DNA from 3 places in the Cedecea sp. B1(4) genome. Region 3 is predicted to be linked to each of the others. Evidence: predicted binding sites of a transcription regulator. Region 3 holds the regulator's gene; each other region holds the start of a gene.

Region 1 (5,375 bases), on a different contig from region 3:
CGCGACCGCTTCTGTATTACCCAGGAAGAGATTCAGGAACTGGCTAAGCAGGCGGTACAAATCGAAAAACATTATGGCCGCCCGATGGACATCGAGTGGGCTAAAGACGGCCATACCGGCAAGCTGTTCATCGTTCAGGCTCGCCCGGAAACCGTGCGTTCTCAGGGCCAGGTGATGGAACGCTACCAGCTGCACGCGCAGGGGCAGATCGTGGCGGAAGGCCGCGCGATTGGTCACCGCATCGGCGCGGGTCCGGTAAAAGTGATCCACGACATCAGCGAAATGAACCGCATCCAGCCGGGCGACGTGCTGGTCACCGACATGACCGACCCGGACTGGGAACCGATCATGAAAAAAGCGGCGGCGATTGTCACCAACCGCGGCGGGCGTACCTGCCACGCGGCCATTATCGCACGTGAGCTTGGTATTCCAGCCGTTGTGGGCTGTGGCGATGCCACCGAGCGTATGAAAGATGGCCAGAACGTGACCGTTTCCTGCGCCGAAGGCGACACCGGCTACGTTTACGCGGAGATCCTCGACTTCACCGTGAAAAGCTCCACGGTTGATGCCATGCCGGATCTGCCGCTGAAGATCATGATGAACGTCGGCAACCCGGATCGTGCGTTTGACTTCGCCTGCCTGCCGAACGAAGGCGTTGGCCTGGCGCGTCTGGAATTTATCATCAACCGTATGATTGGCGTGCACCCGCGCGCGCTGCTGGAGTTCGACCAGCAGGAGCCCGCGCTGCAGGCGGAAATCCGCACGATGATGAAAGGCTATGACGACCCGGTTGAGTTCTACGTAGGCCGCCTGACAGAAGGGATCGCGACTTTGGGCGCGGCGTTCTGGCCGAAGCGCGTGATTGTGCGTCTGTCTGACTTCAAATCTAACGAATACGCCAACCTGGTGGGCGGCGAGCGTTATGAGCCGGAAGAAGAGAACCCAATGCTGGGCTTCCGTGGGGCAGGTCGCTACGTGGCAGACAGCTTCCGCGACTGCTTCGCGCTGGAATGTGCGGCCATGAAGCGCGTGCGTAATGAAATGGGCCTTACCAACGTCGAAGTGATGGTGCCGTTTGTGCGTACCGTTGCCCAGGCAAAAGCGGTGGTTGAGGAGCTGGAACGTCAGGGCCTGAAGCGCGGTGAGAACGGGCTGAAGATCATCATGATGTGCGAGATCCCGTCCAACGCCCTGCTGGCGGACGAGTTCCTGCAATACTTTGACGGCTTCTCCATTGGCTCGAACGACATGACGCAGCTCGCGCTGGGCCTGGATCGCGACTCTGGTGTGGTGTCTGAACTGTTTGACGAGCGTAACGACGCGGTGAAAGCGCTGCTGTCGATGGCGATTAAAGCGGCGAAGAAACAGGGTAAATACGTCGGGATCTGTGGGCAGGGGCCGTCCGATCACGAAGACTTTGCCGCCTGGCTGATGGAAGAGGGGATTGACAGCCTTTCCCTGAACCCGGACACCGTGGTGCAAACCTGGCTCAGCCTTGCTGAACTGAATAAGTAACGTTCAACCCTTCTTTGCAATAAAGAGAGGGGATCCGGCCCGGAGCCTGCCAGCGTTATGCGGGGCAGGCCACCGGGCCGACACTTATCCCCGCTTAATCAATTCCTTCATGCCGGTAATAATGGCCTCGCACCAGGCGGCGTAATCATGCCCGCTCGACCAGGGATTAAAGCTCACCTCGTAGCCCTTTTCACGCAGCACGGCTTCAAGCTGTTGCGTATTACGGTAAATACCGCCGTCTGCGCCTTTGCTTTCAAAGCGTCCCGCCTGCAGCCAAAATCGCACCGGCAAGCGTGGGGATGCCTGATACTGACGGGTAAGCCAGCCCGGCGCTTCGCCCTCGGGTGCCCACCAGTAAGAGCCGGACAAACTCAGCACGTTGCCAAACGCTTCGGGGTGACGGAGCGCCACCCAGGCTGAAGCCAGGCCGCCGTAGCTGGAGCCTGCCACGATGGTTTTTTGTGCCGGGGTGGCGATGCCCTGGCGGTGCAGCCACGGCACTAACTCTTCGGCCATAAAATCAGCGAAATTAGGATTGGGCGGCAGCTCTTTTTCACGTCGTTCGCCGTCGAGGCTGTCGATAAACACGGCGTTAACCGGCGGCAGGGCATGACGGGCTATCAGGCCGTCCAGCACATTGGCGAGATGATAACGGTCCTGGTACATACGGCCATCGAACAGCATTAGCGTCCAGCGGGCAGGCTGCCCCCCGCGTGGCCGGTAGACGGCCACTTCCCGACGGTTGGCCAGCTTGTTGCTGTCTACCTGATAGCGAACCAGGGAGCCCTGCCGAATCGGCTCGGCGGTTGCCTGCGGGGTAAAATAGCGGTGGGTGGTCAGGTCCAAAAGCGAGAAACGATTCCAGCGGTCGCCTTTGCCTGCGGGGCTGAATTGCGGGTTAAGCGGGTCAGTCTGGGCCGACACCAGAATCGCCCGGCGCTGGTCGCGCGCGGTGCCTTCCACAAGGGGAACGTCGGGGGCAAGTTTGTACTGCATAAGCGTATCTGCCGGTACCACATAGCTGCGGTACCAGACATCGGACTGCCCGAGGCGGAACATCGGGTCATGGTCACCGGCCGGTGAACCGAGCACGAACACGTTGCCCTGTGCGCCTCGCCACAGGAACGTCACGCGTTTGCGGCTGGCATCGATGGGCTCGACTAGCGGCGTCCCCTGCTCGCGCCTTTCCTGCCAGAAGGCTTCCGTACTTGCGCCATGGCTCAGAGCCTGCTCAAGCGCCAGCAGTGCCGGGCTTTCCGGGGATTGTTCGTCGTTACGATTGAGCGGCACGGTTTCACGGATCTGCCAGCGAAACAGCCAGCGCCTGCCGGGTTCACCGCGAAGCACCAGCGTAGAAGGCTGACCGACGGGCAGGGCAAAAAGCGGATTATGCTGGCCATCCACCGGCCCATTTTCCACCAGCGAACGCCAGAGCCTGCCTTTGCTGTCCACCAGGCTGGCGTCGGTTACGCCGCTCAACCGGACGTTGGCGTAATTTTCACCCAGCGCCGGAAGGCCAAAGCAAATTTCGCCGCTGGCGTCGAACTTCCCATCCTGCTCACCCTGACTGCCGGTAAAAGTACAGGTCGCGGCCACCGCCGACGCTGAACAAAGCCCCAACATTAATGCGCTCCACGCGGCTCTCATCGTGTTTATCATTCCTGATAAAAAAGTGCATACACGCTAATGCAAATGAGAGTGATTTGCAATAACATTGCGAGTCGTTGCGTTTTACGACAAAACGTAACAGGAGAGAAAGGCGAACTTAATTCACCTAATCACATGGGATGTTACGGTCATGCACTTTAAAAATAATAAGGTAACCCGCGGCCTTTGGCTGATGGGATTCAGTGCCCTGGGGATGGGAAACGGCGTTCAGGCGCAGGAGCGGCAGGGCAGCGAGGAAACTCTGGTTGTCACCGGCTCCGTTAGCGAGGATCCTTCTGCGCCGCTGAAGGGGATGGTGGCTACCAAAACGCTGTCTGCAACGAAAACCGCGGCTGATTTGCTCAAAACGCCGCAGTCGGTTTCGGTGATTACCCGCGACCAAATGAACGCGCAGGATGTTACCTCCGTGTCGCAGGCTTTGCGCTATTCGGCCGGGGTGCTGACGGAGTATCGGGGCAGTTCGAACCGCAACGATGAGGTGTTTGTGCGCGGCTTCATCTATGTCCCAAAATATCTTGACGGACTGAGCTATGGCGCGACGGCGTCTTCCCAAACTGGGACGTTTGACCCGTGGCTGCTTGAGCGCGTGGAGCTGGTGCGCGGCCCGGCATCCGTGCTGTTCGGCCAGGTGAACCCCGGCGGGCTTATCAGCATGACCAGCAAGCGGCCGACAAGGGAAGCGATACATGAAGTGCAGCTCCGCTCAGGCAACCAGCATCTGGCCGAGGGGGCTTTTGATTTTGGTGGCTCGCTAAGCGACGATAATCGGGTGCTTTATCGCCTGAACGGCATCGCACGCACGCAGCACAGCCAGGTTGCCGATTACAAAGAGCAGCGCCTGGCGATTGCGCCGGCGCTGACCTGGTATCCCAACGAGCAGACTCGTTTTACTTTACTGACCAGCTACCAGAAAGACCCGAAGGCGGGCTATCGTAACTTCCTGCCTGCCGCAGGCCTGGTGACGGAAACCACGGCGGGGTATATCCCGCTGGACTTTAACGTTAGCGATCCCAATTACGACCAGTCGTGGCGCGAGCAAACGATGGTGGGTTATGAGTTCGAGCACAGCTTCAACGATATCTTCACCTTCCGCCAGAACGCCCGCTACGCCAGCATCAAACAGAAGTACCGTTACCTCGTGTATTCCACCTCTAAAAGCGAGACGCTACTTTCGCGCCGTGCGCAGCGAGAAACGCGTGATACCGATGAGTTTGGCTTGGATAACCAGCTTGAGGCGCAGTTTGATACCGGCGCGCTGGGGCATACGCTGTTAGGCGGCCTGGATTACAAGTCTAACCATGACCGGCAGCAGCTCAGCCGCGGTACCGGGGCGAAATACGATCTGTACTGGCCGAATCCGGTATATGGTCTCAATGTGGACGAAAGCACCTTCAGCGCGGTGAACGACGACCAGCAGAATCTCGACCAGACGGGCGTGTACCTGCAGGATCAGCTCAGCTGGAACAACTGGCAACTGCTGCTTTCCGGGCGTTATGATTGGGCCGAAGTGCGCACGACGGACAGGTTAAAAAGCAAAACGACGCAGCAGAATGACAGCAAGTTCACCTGGCGTACGGGGCTGCTTTACGCCTTTGATTTCGGCCTGTCGCCGTATATCAGCTACAGCACCTCGTTTGAACCCAATCTGCAGACCAACCGCGCGCCGGGCGCTGCGCCGTTCGACCCAAGCCTGGGCAAGCAGACCGAAGTGGGCCTTAAGTATCAGCCGCTGAAAGAGACCTTCATGACGCTGGCGCTGTTCGATCTCCGCCAGACAAACGTCGGGACCTACAACAGTGCGCTGGGTTGGTTTGAAAACGCCGGTGAAATCCGTTCTAAAGGGCTTGAGGCGGAGGTGCATTCCACGCTGTTTAACAGCCTCAACCTGATAGGCTCTTACACCTGGACGGATGCGGAAACCGTGAGCACCACCGTGGCGGGCACCGAAGGAAAAACGCCCGCGCGTGTTCCAACACATATGGCGTCGGCGTGGGGCAGTTACACTATTCCTGCAGGCCTGCTGAAAAACCTGACGGCAGGTGTTGGGGTTCGCTACATCGGGACCAGCTATGGCGATGCGAAAAATAGCTTTAAAGTGGCGGCCGTGGATCTCTATGACGCCATGCTGCGTTACGAACTGGGAGAAGTGAGTCCTGATTTAAAAGGGGCCGCCCTGCAGTTCAACGTCAATA
Region 2 (5,375 bases), on a different contig from region 3:
TACCTCGGCGAGCTGATCGAATTCAGCGAAACCGATACGCTGTTTACTACGCCAGCGAAGAAACAAACCGAAGATTACATTACTGGCCGCTACGGTTGATTTGGAGAGCGCGATGGATAACCTCAACTTAAACAAACACATTTCTGGCCAGTTCAACGCCGAGCTGGAGTACATCCGTACTCAGGTGATGACGATGGGCGGGCTGGTGGAACAACAGCTCTCCGACGCGATCACCGCGATGCACAACCAGGACAGCGAGCTGGCGAAGCGCGTTATCGCCGGTGACCAGAAGGTCAACATGATGGAAGTGGCGATCGATGAAGCCTGCGTGCGTATCATCGCCAAACGCCAGCCTACCGCCAGCGACCTGCGCCTGGTGATGGCGATCATCAAAACCATCGCCGAGCTGGAACGTATTGGCGACGTAGCGGACAAAATTTGCCGCACCGCGCTGGAGAAGTTCTCCCAACAGCACCAGCCGCTGTTGGTCAGCCTGGAATCGCTGGGGCGCCACACCGTGCAGATGCTGCACGACGTGCTGGACGCTTTCGCGCGTATGGATCTGGATGAAGCGGTGCGTATCTACCGTGAAGACAAGAAAGTTGACCAGGAATATGAAGGCATCGTGCGTCAGCTGATGACCTACATGATGGAAGATTCCCGTACGATTCCAAGCGTGCTGACCGCGCTGTTCTGCGCCCGTTCTATCGAGCGTATCGGTGACCGCTGCCAGAACATCTGCGAATACATCTTCTACTTCGTGAAGGGGCAGGATTTCCGTCACGTGGGCGGCGATGAGCTGGACAAGCTGCTGGCGGGTAAAGATCCGAAAGAATAAGTATTCGTCCTTCCCCCCTCTCCCCTTTGGGGAGAGGGTTGGGGTGAGGGGCCGTTACTTTCCGAACAAACGCCGCGAATTATCCTCGATCTTCCCTGAAATTCTGCGCTTCTGTATCGTTCTGCTCCAGCTTACCGATAACCCAGCCGCTGACAAAAGCCGATGATACTGTGAATCATCAAACGGCATATGCCACGCAATGGCGATAGCTTCTGCCACCGTCACGTCGCTAACGCGAGAAGCCAGCTCCAGCGGTGCATCGGCGGAAACATTCCCCGCCAGAATCACGCGATAAAGCCAGCCGCAGTAGCCCGCTTCCTGCATCCGCGTTGCCATATCCTCTACGCCAAAATGGTAGTTCAGCTTAAAGCAGGGCGAACGAGGCTGAGTCACCTGAATCAGTGCCTCACCCCAGCGGTAAATATCCCCCATACAGACGTTCTTTTCCGTCATCCCTTCCGTGGACAGGTTTTCGCCGAAGGCCGGGGCGTTAAACAAATCGATTTTATCCGGGAAGAGTTGCGCCCAGTGCTGATAATGCTCGCGCGGATAGTGGCACAGCGCCCTGTCTGGCCCACCGTGAATCACCTTCTCCGCCTGCTCGTCGCCCTCCAGCCCAAGCTCTGTCAGGCGAAGTTCGCCGTCCACCTGCACCTTGGCGATGGCGCTGGGCCGACTCCCTTCGTAAGCACGGATCTGGCCAACGTAAACCTGAAGCGGATAGCGATGCATAAGCGACTCCCTGCGAAATAGACATAAAAAAAGCGAGCCATCAGGCTCGCTTCTCTAAGGTCGTATTGCAACCTTATTTTTTAGCGGCGAAACGTGCTGCTGCTTCGTCCCAGTTAACCACGTTCCAGAACTCTTTCGCGTAGTCCGGGCGACGGTTCTGGAATTTCAGGTAGTAAGCGTGTTCCCAAACGTCCAGGCCCACAATCGGGAAGCCGGAAGCGCCGGAGATAGCTTCGCCCATCAGCGGGCTGTCCTGGTTTGCCGTAGAGACTACAGCCAGTTTGTCGCCTTTCAGTACCAGCCACGCCCAGCCGGAGCCGAAACGGGTAGCGGCTGCTTTTTCAAACTCAGCTTTGAACGCGTCAACGCTGCCGAAATCGCGCTCGATAGCGGCTTTCAGGTCGCCTTTCAGCTCGGTGCCTTTTTTCAGGCCTTTCCAGAAGAAGCTGTGGTTAGCGTGGCCGCCGGCGTTGTTACGCAGTACGGTTTTCTTATCCGCAGGCAGTTGATCCAGTTTAGCGATCAGTTCTTCAGCAGACAGGCTGGCAAACTCAGGCAGGGATTCCAGCGCGGCGTTCGCGTTGTTGACATAAGCCTGGTGGTGTTTGCTGTGGTGGATTTCCATGGTTTCTTTGTCGAAATGCGGTTCCAGCGCGTCGTAAGCGTAAGGCAGGGATGGCAGTGTATAGCTCATATTCATCGTCTCCATTAACGTAGAGCGGCTGTAATGCTGTTAACGCCGCGTAATCAGTCGGTTCATTATAGTTAATTAAATGATATTGAAAATGTTTATCAATGCCGTACTTAGCGTGTGGTTATAACTTTTCTTCATGAAACCACGGCTTACGGCTATAACGCAGCGGGTAAAAAGCCATTTTTTCAGAGTAACGGCGAATTGTTACCCGGTCGTGACGCGAAGATATGAAGAGGGGATAACTGGCGGTGATGGCTATCGTGGGTATTCGCTTAAAGAAGTGTTCTGGCTCGAATAAAAAACAAGGCCCGGTTTCCGGGCCTTTTCTTATCTCTTAGCGAGTGGCGGCGTCTTCCAGCGCTTTGTGGATGACGGAAGACAGCTCGGCGACGTCAAACTTGGCGACATAGCCGTTGGCGCCGACTTTACGGACGTGATCTTCGTTGGCGCTGCCGGACAGCGAAGAGTGGATCACCACCGGAATGTGTTTCAGCGAAGGTTCGGTCTTAATGTTTCGGGTCAGGGTAAAACCGTCCATCTCCGGCATCTCGATATCGGTCAGCACCAGGCCGATTTTGTCGGTAATAGGCGTGCCGGACGCTTTGGCCTCGGCAGCAATAAGTTTGATTTTTTCCCAGGCTTCCTGGCCGGTCGCGTGCATGATGGCCGGAATGCCCATCCCCTTCAGACCCTGCTCCAGCATCGAACGCGCAACTTTGGAGTCTTCGGCGACGATAGCCACCGCGCCCGGCTTCAGGGTATAGGTTTTCTCTTCGATCGCGGCAATGTTCACCTCTCTCCCGGACGGGATAATGTCATAGAGGATCTGCTCTACGTCCAGCACCAGCGCCAGGTCTTTGCCGGTTAGCGGATCGTCAATATTGGCGATGCTGGTGATATTGCGGCTGCTGACCCCGGCCTCGGCGGCGTGCACCTGGCTCCAGTCGAGGCGAATAATGTTCTCCACGGACTCCACGGCAAACGCCTGGGTGCTGCGGGCATATTCGGTGATCAGTAATAAATTCAGGCCGGTGGTCGGCGTGCAGCCGGTGACCGCAGGCAGGTCGATAACCGGGATAATCTGGTCGCGAATATTAGCCATGCCCAGCAGCGGTGATTCCATGCCTGCGGCACGGTTAATCTTCGGCATCGGCACAATTTCACGCAGCTTAAAAACGTTGATGCCGTACAGCTCGGACTTGCTGTCGTGCTGGCTGGTCCCTAAGCGGAACAGCAGCAGCTCGAACTTGTTGGATAACGCCAGGTTGGCCCTTTCATCAATATCTTTCTGAAAACTATCCATTTTAACCTCAAGTGATAACCCGGCCTCAGAACCCAACCGTACGGAGTGAATGCTTGTCTAAGTTATCGGCAGCGTCTGGAAAAAATGAAGGGAAAAGGCGAAATGATTTCGCTTAGAGGGACGTGATATCCCTCTAAGCGGAGGGCGCTTACTTTTTCTTGTTCAGCATCGCTTTGAGGTCGGCAAACGGATTATAGGTTGCTTCGCCTACATCCTTTTGCGCGTCCTCTCCGGCAATCACCGTGGAGCCGTACTGGTCGGCCTCGGTGTATTTAGAATGTTCATGATCGTGGCAATACAGGCATAAAAGCTCCCAATTGCTACCATCTTCAGGATTATTGGTATGATCGTGATCCATATGGTGAACGGTCAGTTCACGCAGATTGGAATAGACAAACTCGCGGGAGCAGCGCCCGCACACCCACGGGAAAAGCTTCAGCGCCTTTTCGCGGTAGCCGCTTTCCAGCCGCGTATAGTTCTTGGGGATAATTGCCATGATTCAGGTTCCAGACAAAAAATGTAGGGTTATGCCCAGTTTCCGGCTAAAGCGCGTCTTTATCAATCCCCAGGCGCTTCATCCGGGAAAGTAACGTGGTGCGCTTCAGCCCTAATCGCTGGGCAGCGCCGCGAGGCCCGGCCACCACGCCGTTAGCTTCTTTCAACACGCGCAGGATGCGCTCACACTCGTCCTCATCTTCACGCCTCTCTTCTTCCACACCCGGAGATAGATGGCGTTCCAAAGGAGGGCGGTGATCCATTTCGGGCAGGGAAAGATGCAGCACGTTGCCCCGGGTTAACAACACCGCCCGCTCAATCACGTTTTCCAGCTCCCGCACGTTGCCTGGCCACTCCATGCGGCTCAGGGCGCGCAGCGTTTCCGCCGGAATACTGTCGATGTTACGGTTCAGGCGGCGGGCGATTTTGAAGGTGAAGGATTTCACCAGCAGCGGGATATCCTCCGGGCGTTCGCGCAGCGGCGGCAGCGTGATAGGAAACACGTTCAGCCGGTAATAAAGATCGCTGCGGAACTCCCGGTCGGCAACCATCTCTTTCAGGTTGCGGTTAGTGGCGGCGATCAGGCGCACGTCCACTTCCTGAACCTTATTGCTGCCGAGGCGCTCGAACTCCTGTTCCTGCAGCACGCGCAGCAGCTTGGGCTGCAGCTCAAGCGGCATATCGCCCACTTCGTCGAGGAACAGCGAGCTTTTATCCGCCAGCTCAAAGCGGCCAATGCGCTGATTGTTTGCCCCGGTAAACGCCCCGCGCTCGTGGCCGAACAGGTCGCTCTCCAGCAGCCCGGCGGGCATCGCGGCACAGTTGATCTTCACCATCCGGCGGCTGTTGCGGTCGCTCAGATTATGGATCGCCCGGGCAATCAGCTCTTTACCAGTGCCGGTTTCGCCGAGGATCAGCACGGTGCTGTCGCTGCTGGCCACCATCTCCACCTGCTTAAGCACGATAGACATCGCTTCGCCGCGCCCGATAATTTCGCCAAAATCACTGTCGACGTTATTAATTTGCTCGGTGAGGTAGAGGTTTTCATCCACCAGATTCTCTTTCAGGCGGTTGATTTCCTGGTAGGCGAGGGCGTTATCCACCGCGATGGCAATACGTTCGGCAATCTGGCGCAGCAGTTTGAGATTGGCAGGCGTAAAGCCCTGCTCGCTGCATTTGGCAAGCTTCAGGACGCCCAGCATATTGGGGCCGAACTTCAGCGGCAGCAGGCAAAGCGTCTGCGGTTTGTTGTCCCACATCTCCAGCAGCATCCGCTCATACGGCGCCAGTTTGTCGCCAGAGCAAAGGTTGAG
Region 3 (5,375 bases):
GCTTAATTGCACCGGCACCCTGCCCCTGCAGCCAGAATTTCCTGTCAGTATTCTAATCATGGCAAAAGAACAAACGGACCGTACTACATTAGATCTGTTCGCGGACGAGCGTCGCCCCGGGCGGCCGAAAACCAATCCGCTCTCGCGCGATGAGCAGTTGCGTATTAATAAACGCAATCAGCTGAAGCGCGATAAAGTGCGTGGTTTGAAGCGAGTTGAGCTAAAACTGAACAACGAGGCGGTCGATGCCCTCAACCAGCTGGCTGACGCCCGTAACATCAGCCGCAGCGAACTGATCGAAGAGATGCTGCTCGAGCAGCTTAAAAATCTCGGGTAACGCCTTCAGACACCCTGCAGGTTATCTGAAATCTCAAAAGGGTGAGCAAAACCATGTTGCAGACTGTGCACCCGGGCGTGATAGCTGTTTCCGCTGCTGGAGCTGTTCTGCTATGATTGCCCTATACGTGGGCATTGAACGGCCAGCATACTATTAAGTTTCAAGAGGTTATTTTACTCATGGCAATCGTAGGCATTTTTTTCGGCAGCGACACCGGTAACACCGAAAATATCGCGAAAATGATTCAAAAACAGCTCGGTAAAGACGTTGCTGAGGTGCATGACATTGCTAAAAGCAGCAAAGAAGATCTCGAAGGTTTCGACATTCTGTTGCTCGGCATCCCAACCTGGTACTACGGTGAAGCCCAGTGCGACTGGGATGACTTCTTCCCTACGCTTGAAGAAGTCGATTTCAACGGCAAACTGGTGGCGCTGTTCGGCTGCGGCGACCAGGAAGACTACGCGGAATATTTCTGTGATGCGCTGGGCACCATTCGCGACATTATCGAACCGCGCGGCGCGGCAATTGTGGGCCACTGGCCAACCGCGGGCTACCACTTTGAAGCCTCCAAAGGCCTGGCGGATGACGACAATTTTGTCGGTCTGGCTATCGACGAAGATCGCCAGCCGGAACTGACCGCTGAGCGCGTTGAGAAGTGGGTTAAACAGGTTTCTGAAGAACTGAATCTGGCCGATATCATTAACGCCTGATTTCCATGGCGCAAATGCGATATTTGCGCCATCTTGATAGCTTGTAGCAATGAAAATAATTGCTACAAGTTTGTAACTTTCTCGTACATCCCTGTACAATGTCTTCCTGATAGCTTGGCTGATAATTACTGTAAATGGCGACGCCGCCACGATTTTTCAGCCTTATTTTGCACCATACTTGCGGTTCCCATTTAGAAGTAGCAGTTCTATAATGAGACGCATTACTCTTTACGCTCACTGCAGTTTGAGCGAATCGTTAAGCAACAGGACACTTTCCGCATGACTGACAACAATACCGCATTAAAGAAGGCCGGCTTGAAAGTCACGCTTCCGCGATTAAAAATCCTCGAAGTGCTGCAAGAGCCGGTAAATCATCACGTCAGCGCGGAAGACTTATATAAACGTCTGATCGACATGGGCGAAGAAATCGGCCTGGCGACCGTCTATCGCGTGCTGAACCAGTTTGATGATGCAGGGATCGTGACCCGCCATAATTTTGAAGGCGGCAAGTCCGTTTTTGAGTTGACCCAGCAGCATCATCACGACCACCTGATCTGCCTCGACTGCGGTAAAGTGATCGAGTTCAGCGATGATTCTATTGAATCCCGCCAGCGTGAAATTGCCACGCGCCACGGCATCCGCCTGACTAACCACAGCCTCTATCTGTACGGGCACTGTGCTGAAGGTGACTGCCGCGAAGACGACACGGCCCACGATCCTAAATAAGTAATCCGCATTAACAAACGCTGCTTCGGTGGCGTTTAAAAGCAAAAACCGGCAGGTTTCCCTTGCCGGTTTTTTTATTAACTGAAAAAGGCTATCAGCTGTTATTGGCGCGAATCTCCTGCCAAATCTTATCGCAGCGTACCTTCGCGGCTTCATCATTGCCGCTCTTTCTTGCCTGGATACATTTCTGGTAATCCAGCACGTTCACCGTCTCTTTCTCAACAAACGCTTTATGCTGTTTTTCCTGACGCAGTACGTTCAGCACGCTCTGGCAGGCTTCAATTTTATCCGGATTGCCTTCCGCCGTATTGATACAGGCACTATAGGCCTGCTTCAGGCGTGAATCTTCCGGAGGTGCAGGAGGTTGAACGCAGGCAGACAGCGTGAATACAGCGGCGGTAATCAGCAGAATCTTTTTCATGTTCGGTTCCTTATAAAAAAACGGGCGCTTGCGCGCCCGGTTTCACATCAGAAGATGGTGAACGGAGCAATCACGATGAATTTCACGTCACGCTCATCCTGGAAGATGTTGCCGTAACCACCGCCCCAGCTTGGGATGTCGGAGTGGTTGTCGTACTGAGTGAAGTGCAGTTTGAACAGCGTGCCTTTCGCACGGCCTTCCTGCACGGTATACATGGCGTCGAGGCTGTAAGAAGACTCTTTGATCTTATTCGAAGCGAGATCCTGGCGGTTACCGGAAGCATCAAGCGCCCATGTAGATGGTTTTGCGTCCCATGCATAAACGTAAGAAGCACCCACTGCCCAACCCGGCAGGTTCCAGTTACTCAGGTCATACATTGCGCCGAAGAACACGGCTTTTTCACCGTTGGCGTTGAAGTCAGAGCGGTTATCCCACCACACATCCAGACGACCGTTGGAAGACGCGTAGGTTGGCGTCATACGCTGCAGGAAGTAACCCTGCTGGCCTTCTGCCTTCACCATGGTCCCTTCCAGACGCAGGTCAACCTGGCCAATTTTATAGCCTAAGGTCAGCGCCTGAAGCCATGCGGTGCCGTCATAAATATCGTTGATGGTGTTGTTCGCGGCTTTGTCACGGGTGCCATAGAACTGGTAGCTGGTGCTCAGCGGGCTGCCTGCAACGTCGAATTTGTAGCTGGCTTTAGCAAAGTACTGATCAACAAAACCTTGAGCCTGACCGAATGCAGCTTCCAGAATCAGGTCGTTTTTGAAGTCATATTTCGCGCCGATGGAGTGCAGGTAATCAACTTTGGTCTTTCTGTCATTCTGGTAGAACTTGTCGGTTTCCAGGTGCCATGGCGCCTTGTACTCGTTAGTCCACATGTAGGAGAAGCTCAGTGCGCCGGCATCACCGTAATCGAATGCGGCACCCGCTTCAGCCCCCTGGTAGGTACCAGGCATAAAGCTCCAGTGTGGCGCTAATAGGGTTTGGCCGGTTGGCTGAATGTAACCTGCACGAGCCCAAACCGGGCCGTACTTAAATTTAGCGGCGGCTTTATAGAGGCTGATACCGCCTTTATCGCCGGAGTAGTCTTCGCTGTAGCCTTTATTTTTAGAGGAGAATGCGATTTCGTTCGGGTGACCGCTGGCGCTGTCTTCGGCCATTTCAATGGCGGTAAAGGCGGCAATATCGAAACCAAACATGTCAGCCGCATAGCCGGACTGGAAGTCGAGGTTGGCGTTCCAGGTTGAGTGCGACAGGTTAGTTTTGTACTTACCGTCAGACACGTCTTTACGGTCACGTTCACGCTGCCAGTAATAGATGCCGCCGGTCAGCGTGGAGTCATCAACAAAGCCCGCGGCGCTAGCCTGCGGAGCTACTACAAAACCTGAAAGAGCGGTAACGCTTGCAATAGCAAGAGCAAGCGCACTACGTTTGCCACTAAACGTACGCATAGTTAAATTCCTCTTTGACGTAAAAATCATCGTCTGACGTGAAAAGCGCCAATGACGAAAAAAAGTAAAATTGCCTTACGGCTAAAAGCGGTTTTTGCCTAACACACCCGCATTACTGCTGCTCATAGACTATTTTTCGCGACGCGAATTATCAATGACTTTGTATCAGAGATTTCCTGGAGTATGACAGAGAGCACATAATCTATGTGCATTTGTAACAAAATTGCGCGGCAGATTATTAACCCTGATTACGATTGATTTTAAGAATAAAACTTCATTGAGAGCGCTTTCATTATAAGCATCAGGAGATTACGGGGAAGACATGACTTCCTGTGAAGAGATTTTCACAAAAACGTGAATGAGAATTAATTCGCATCGCGAATGTGTACACAAGGTTAATGACAGGTAAGCAAAAAGAAAAAACGCCGCATTTAGCGGCGTTTTCATCAGGCAATAAACGGCAATTATTCGCCGATTTTAGCCCAGGTATCACGCAGGCCAACGGTGCGGTTAAACACCAGTTTTTCCGCCGTCGCATAGCGGCTGTCCAGGCAGAAGTAACCTTCACGCTCGAACTGATATGCCTTACTTTTTTCCGCGTTCTGCAGACTAGGCTCAGCGAAGCCCTGGCGAATGACCAGGGAATCCGCATTAATGGTAGACAGAAAGTCTTCCGCAGCCCCTGGATTCGCGACGCTAAACAAGCGGTCGTACAGACGAATTTCAACCGGCAGCGCGTGTGCTGCGCTCACCCAATGAATAACACCCTTCACCTTGCGACCGTCCGCCGGGTCCTTGCTCAGGGTTTCCGGATCGTAGGTGCAGTAAAGTTCGGTGATATTACCTTCTGCGTCTTTTTCTACGCGTTCGGCTTTGATCACATAGGCATTACGCAGGCGAACTTCTTTACCCAGCACCAGGCGCTTGTACTGCTTGTTTGCTTCTTCGCGGAAGTCAGCGCGATCGATATAGATCTCGCGGCTGAACGGCACTTCACGGCTACCCATTTCAGGTTTGTTAGGATGATTCGGCATGGTAACCGTCTCTTCTTCACCTTCAGGGTAGTTAGTGATAATAACTTTTACCGGATCCAGCACGGCCATTGCACGCGGCGCATTCTCGTTAAGATCGTCACGGATGCAGGATTCCAGGGAAGCCATTTCAACGGTGTTGTCCTGCTTGGTTACGCCAATGCGCTTACAGAACTCGCGAATGGATGCTGCGGTATAGCCGCGGCGACGCAGGCCGGAGATAGTCGGCATACGCGGGTCGTCCCAGCCTTCTACAATCTTCTCGGTCACCAGCAGATTCAGCTTACGCTTGGACATGATGGCGTATTCGAGATTCAGGCGAGAAAATTCGTACTGACGCGGGTGAGCAGGGATGGTGATGTTATCCAGCACCCAATCATACAGACGGCGGTTGTCCTGGAACTCCAGGGTACACAGCGAGTGCGTAATGCCTTCCAGCGCGTCGGAAATACAGTGGGTGAAGTCGTACATCGGGTAGATGCACCACTTGTTGCCGGTCTGGTGGTGATCGGCAAATTTAATGCGGTACAGCACTGGGTCGCGCATAACGATGAACGGCGAGGCCATATCAATTTTGGCACGCAGGCAGGCGGTACCTTCGGCAAACTCACCGTTGCGCATTTTCTCGAACAGCGCGAGGTTTTCCTCAATGCTACGATCGCGGAACGGGCTGTTTTTACCGGGCGCAGTCAGAGA

Evidence for each region. Region 3 encodes Fur, which represses iron uptake genes when iron is present. Its sites were predicted from a motif close to ATAATAATGAGAACNACTATCAA; they were not measured.
Region 1: the regulator Fur is predicted to act here: its motif matches at 3,202-3,224, upstream of ACR6JA_RS02285 (TonB-dependent siderophore receptor).
Region 2: the regulator Fur is predicted to act here: its motif matches at 2,344-2,366, upstream of sodA (superoxide dismutase [Mn]).

What each region holds. Positions count from the first base shown of each region.
Region 1 is NZ_JCAHMZ010000001.1:453,506-458,880, forward strand. It holds gene ppsA (phosphoenolpyruvate synthase) at 1-1,515, shown strand, start outside; gene ACR6JA_RS02280 (alpha/beta hydrolase-fold protein) at 1,600-3,162, opposite strand; gene ACR6JA_RS02285 (TonB-dependent siderophore receptor) at 3,314-5,375, shown strand, end outside.
Region 2 is NZ_JCAHMZ010000007.1:343,057-348,431, reverse strand. It holds gene pstB (phosphate ABC transporter ATP-binding protein PstB) at 1-99, shown strand, start outside; gene phoU (phosphate signaling complex protein PhoU) at 113-838, shown strand; gene yiiM (6-hydroxyaminopurine reductase) at 893-1,570, opposite strand; gene sodA (superoxide dismutase [Mn]) at 1,644-2,264, opposite strand; gene ACR6JA_RS16875 (chemotaxis protein) at 2,599-3,567, opposite strand; gene yajD (HNH nuclease YajD) at 3,716-4,063, opposite strand; gene flhA (formate hydrogenlyase transcriptional activator FlhA) at 4,110-5,375, opposite strand, start outside.
Region 3 is NZ_JCAHMZ010000008.1:39,217-44,591, forward strand. It holds gene ybfE (LexA regulated protein) at 59-337, shown strand; gene fldA (flavodoxin FldA) at 517-1,047, shown strand; gene fur (ferric iron uptake transcriptional regulator) at 1,327-1,773, shown strand; gene ACR6JA_RS17285 (ChiQ/YbfN family lipoprotein) at 1,868-2,194, opposite strand; gene chiP (chitoporin ChiP) at 2,242-3,648, opposite strand; gene glnS (glutamine--tRNA ligase) at 4,113-5,375, opposite strand, start outside.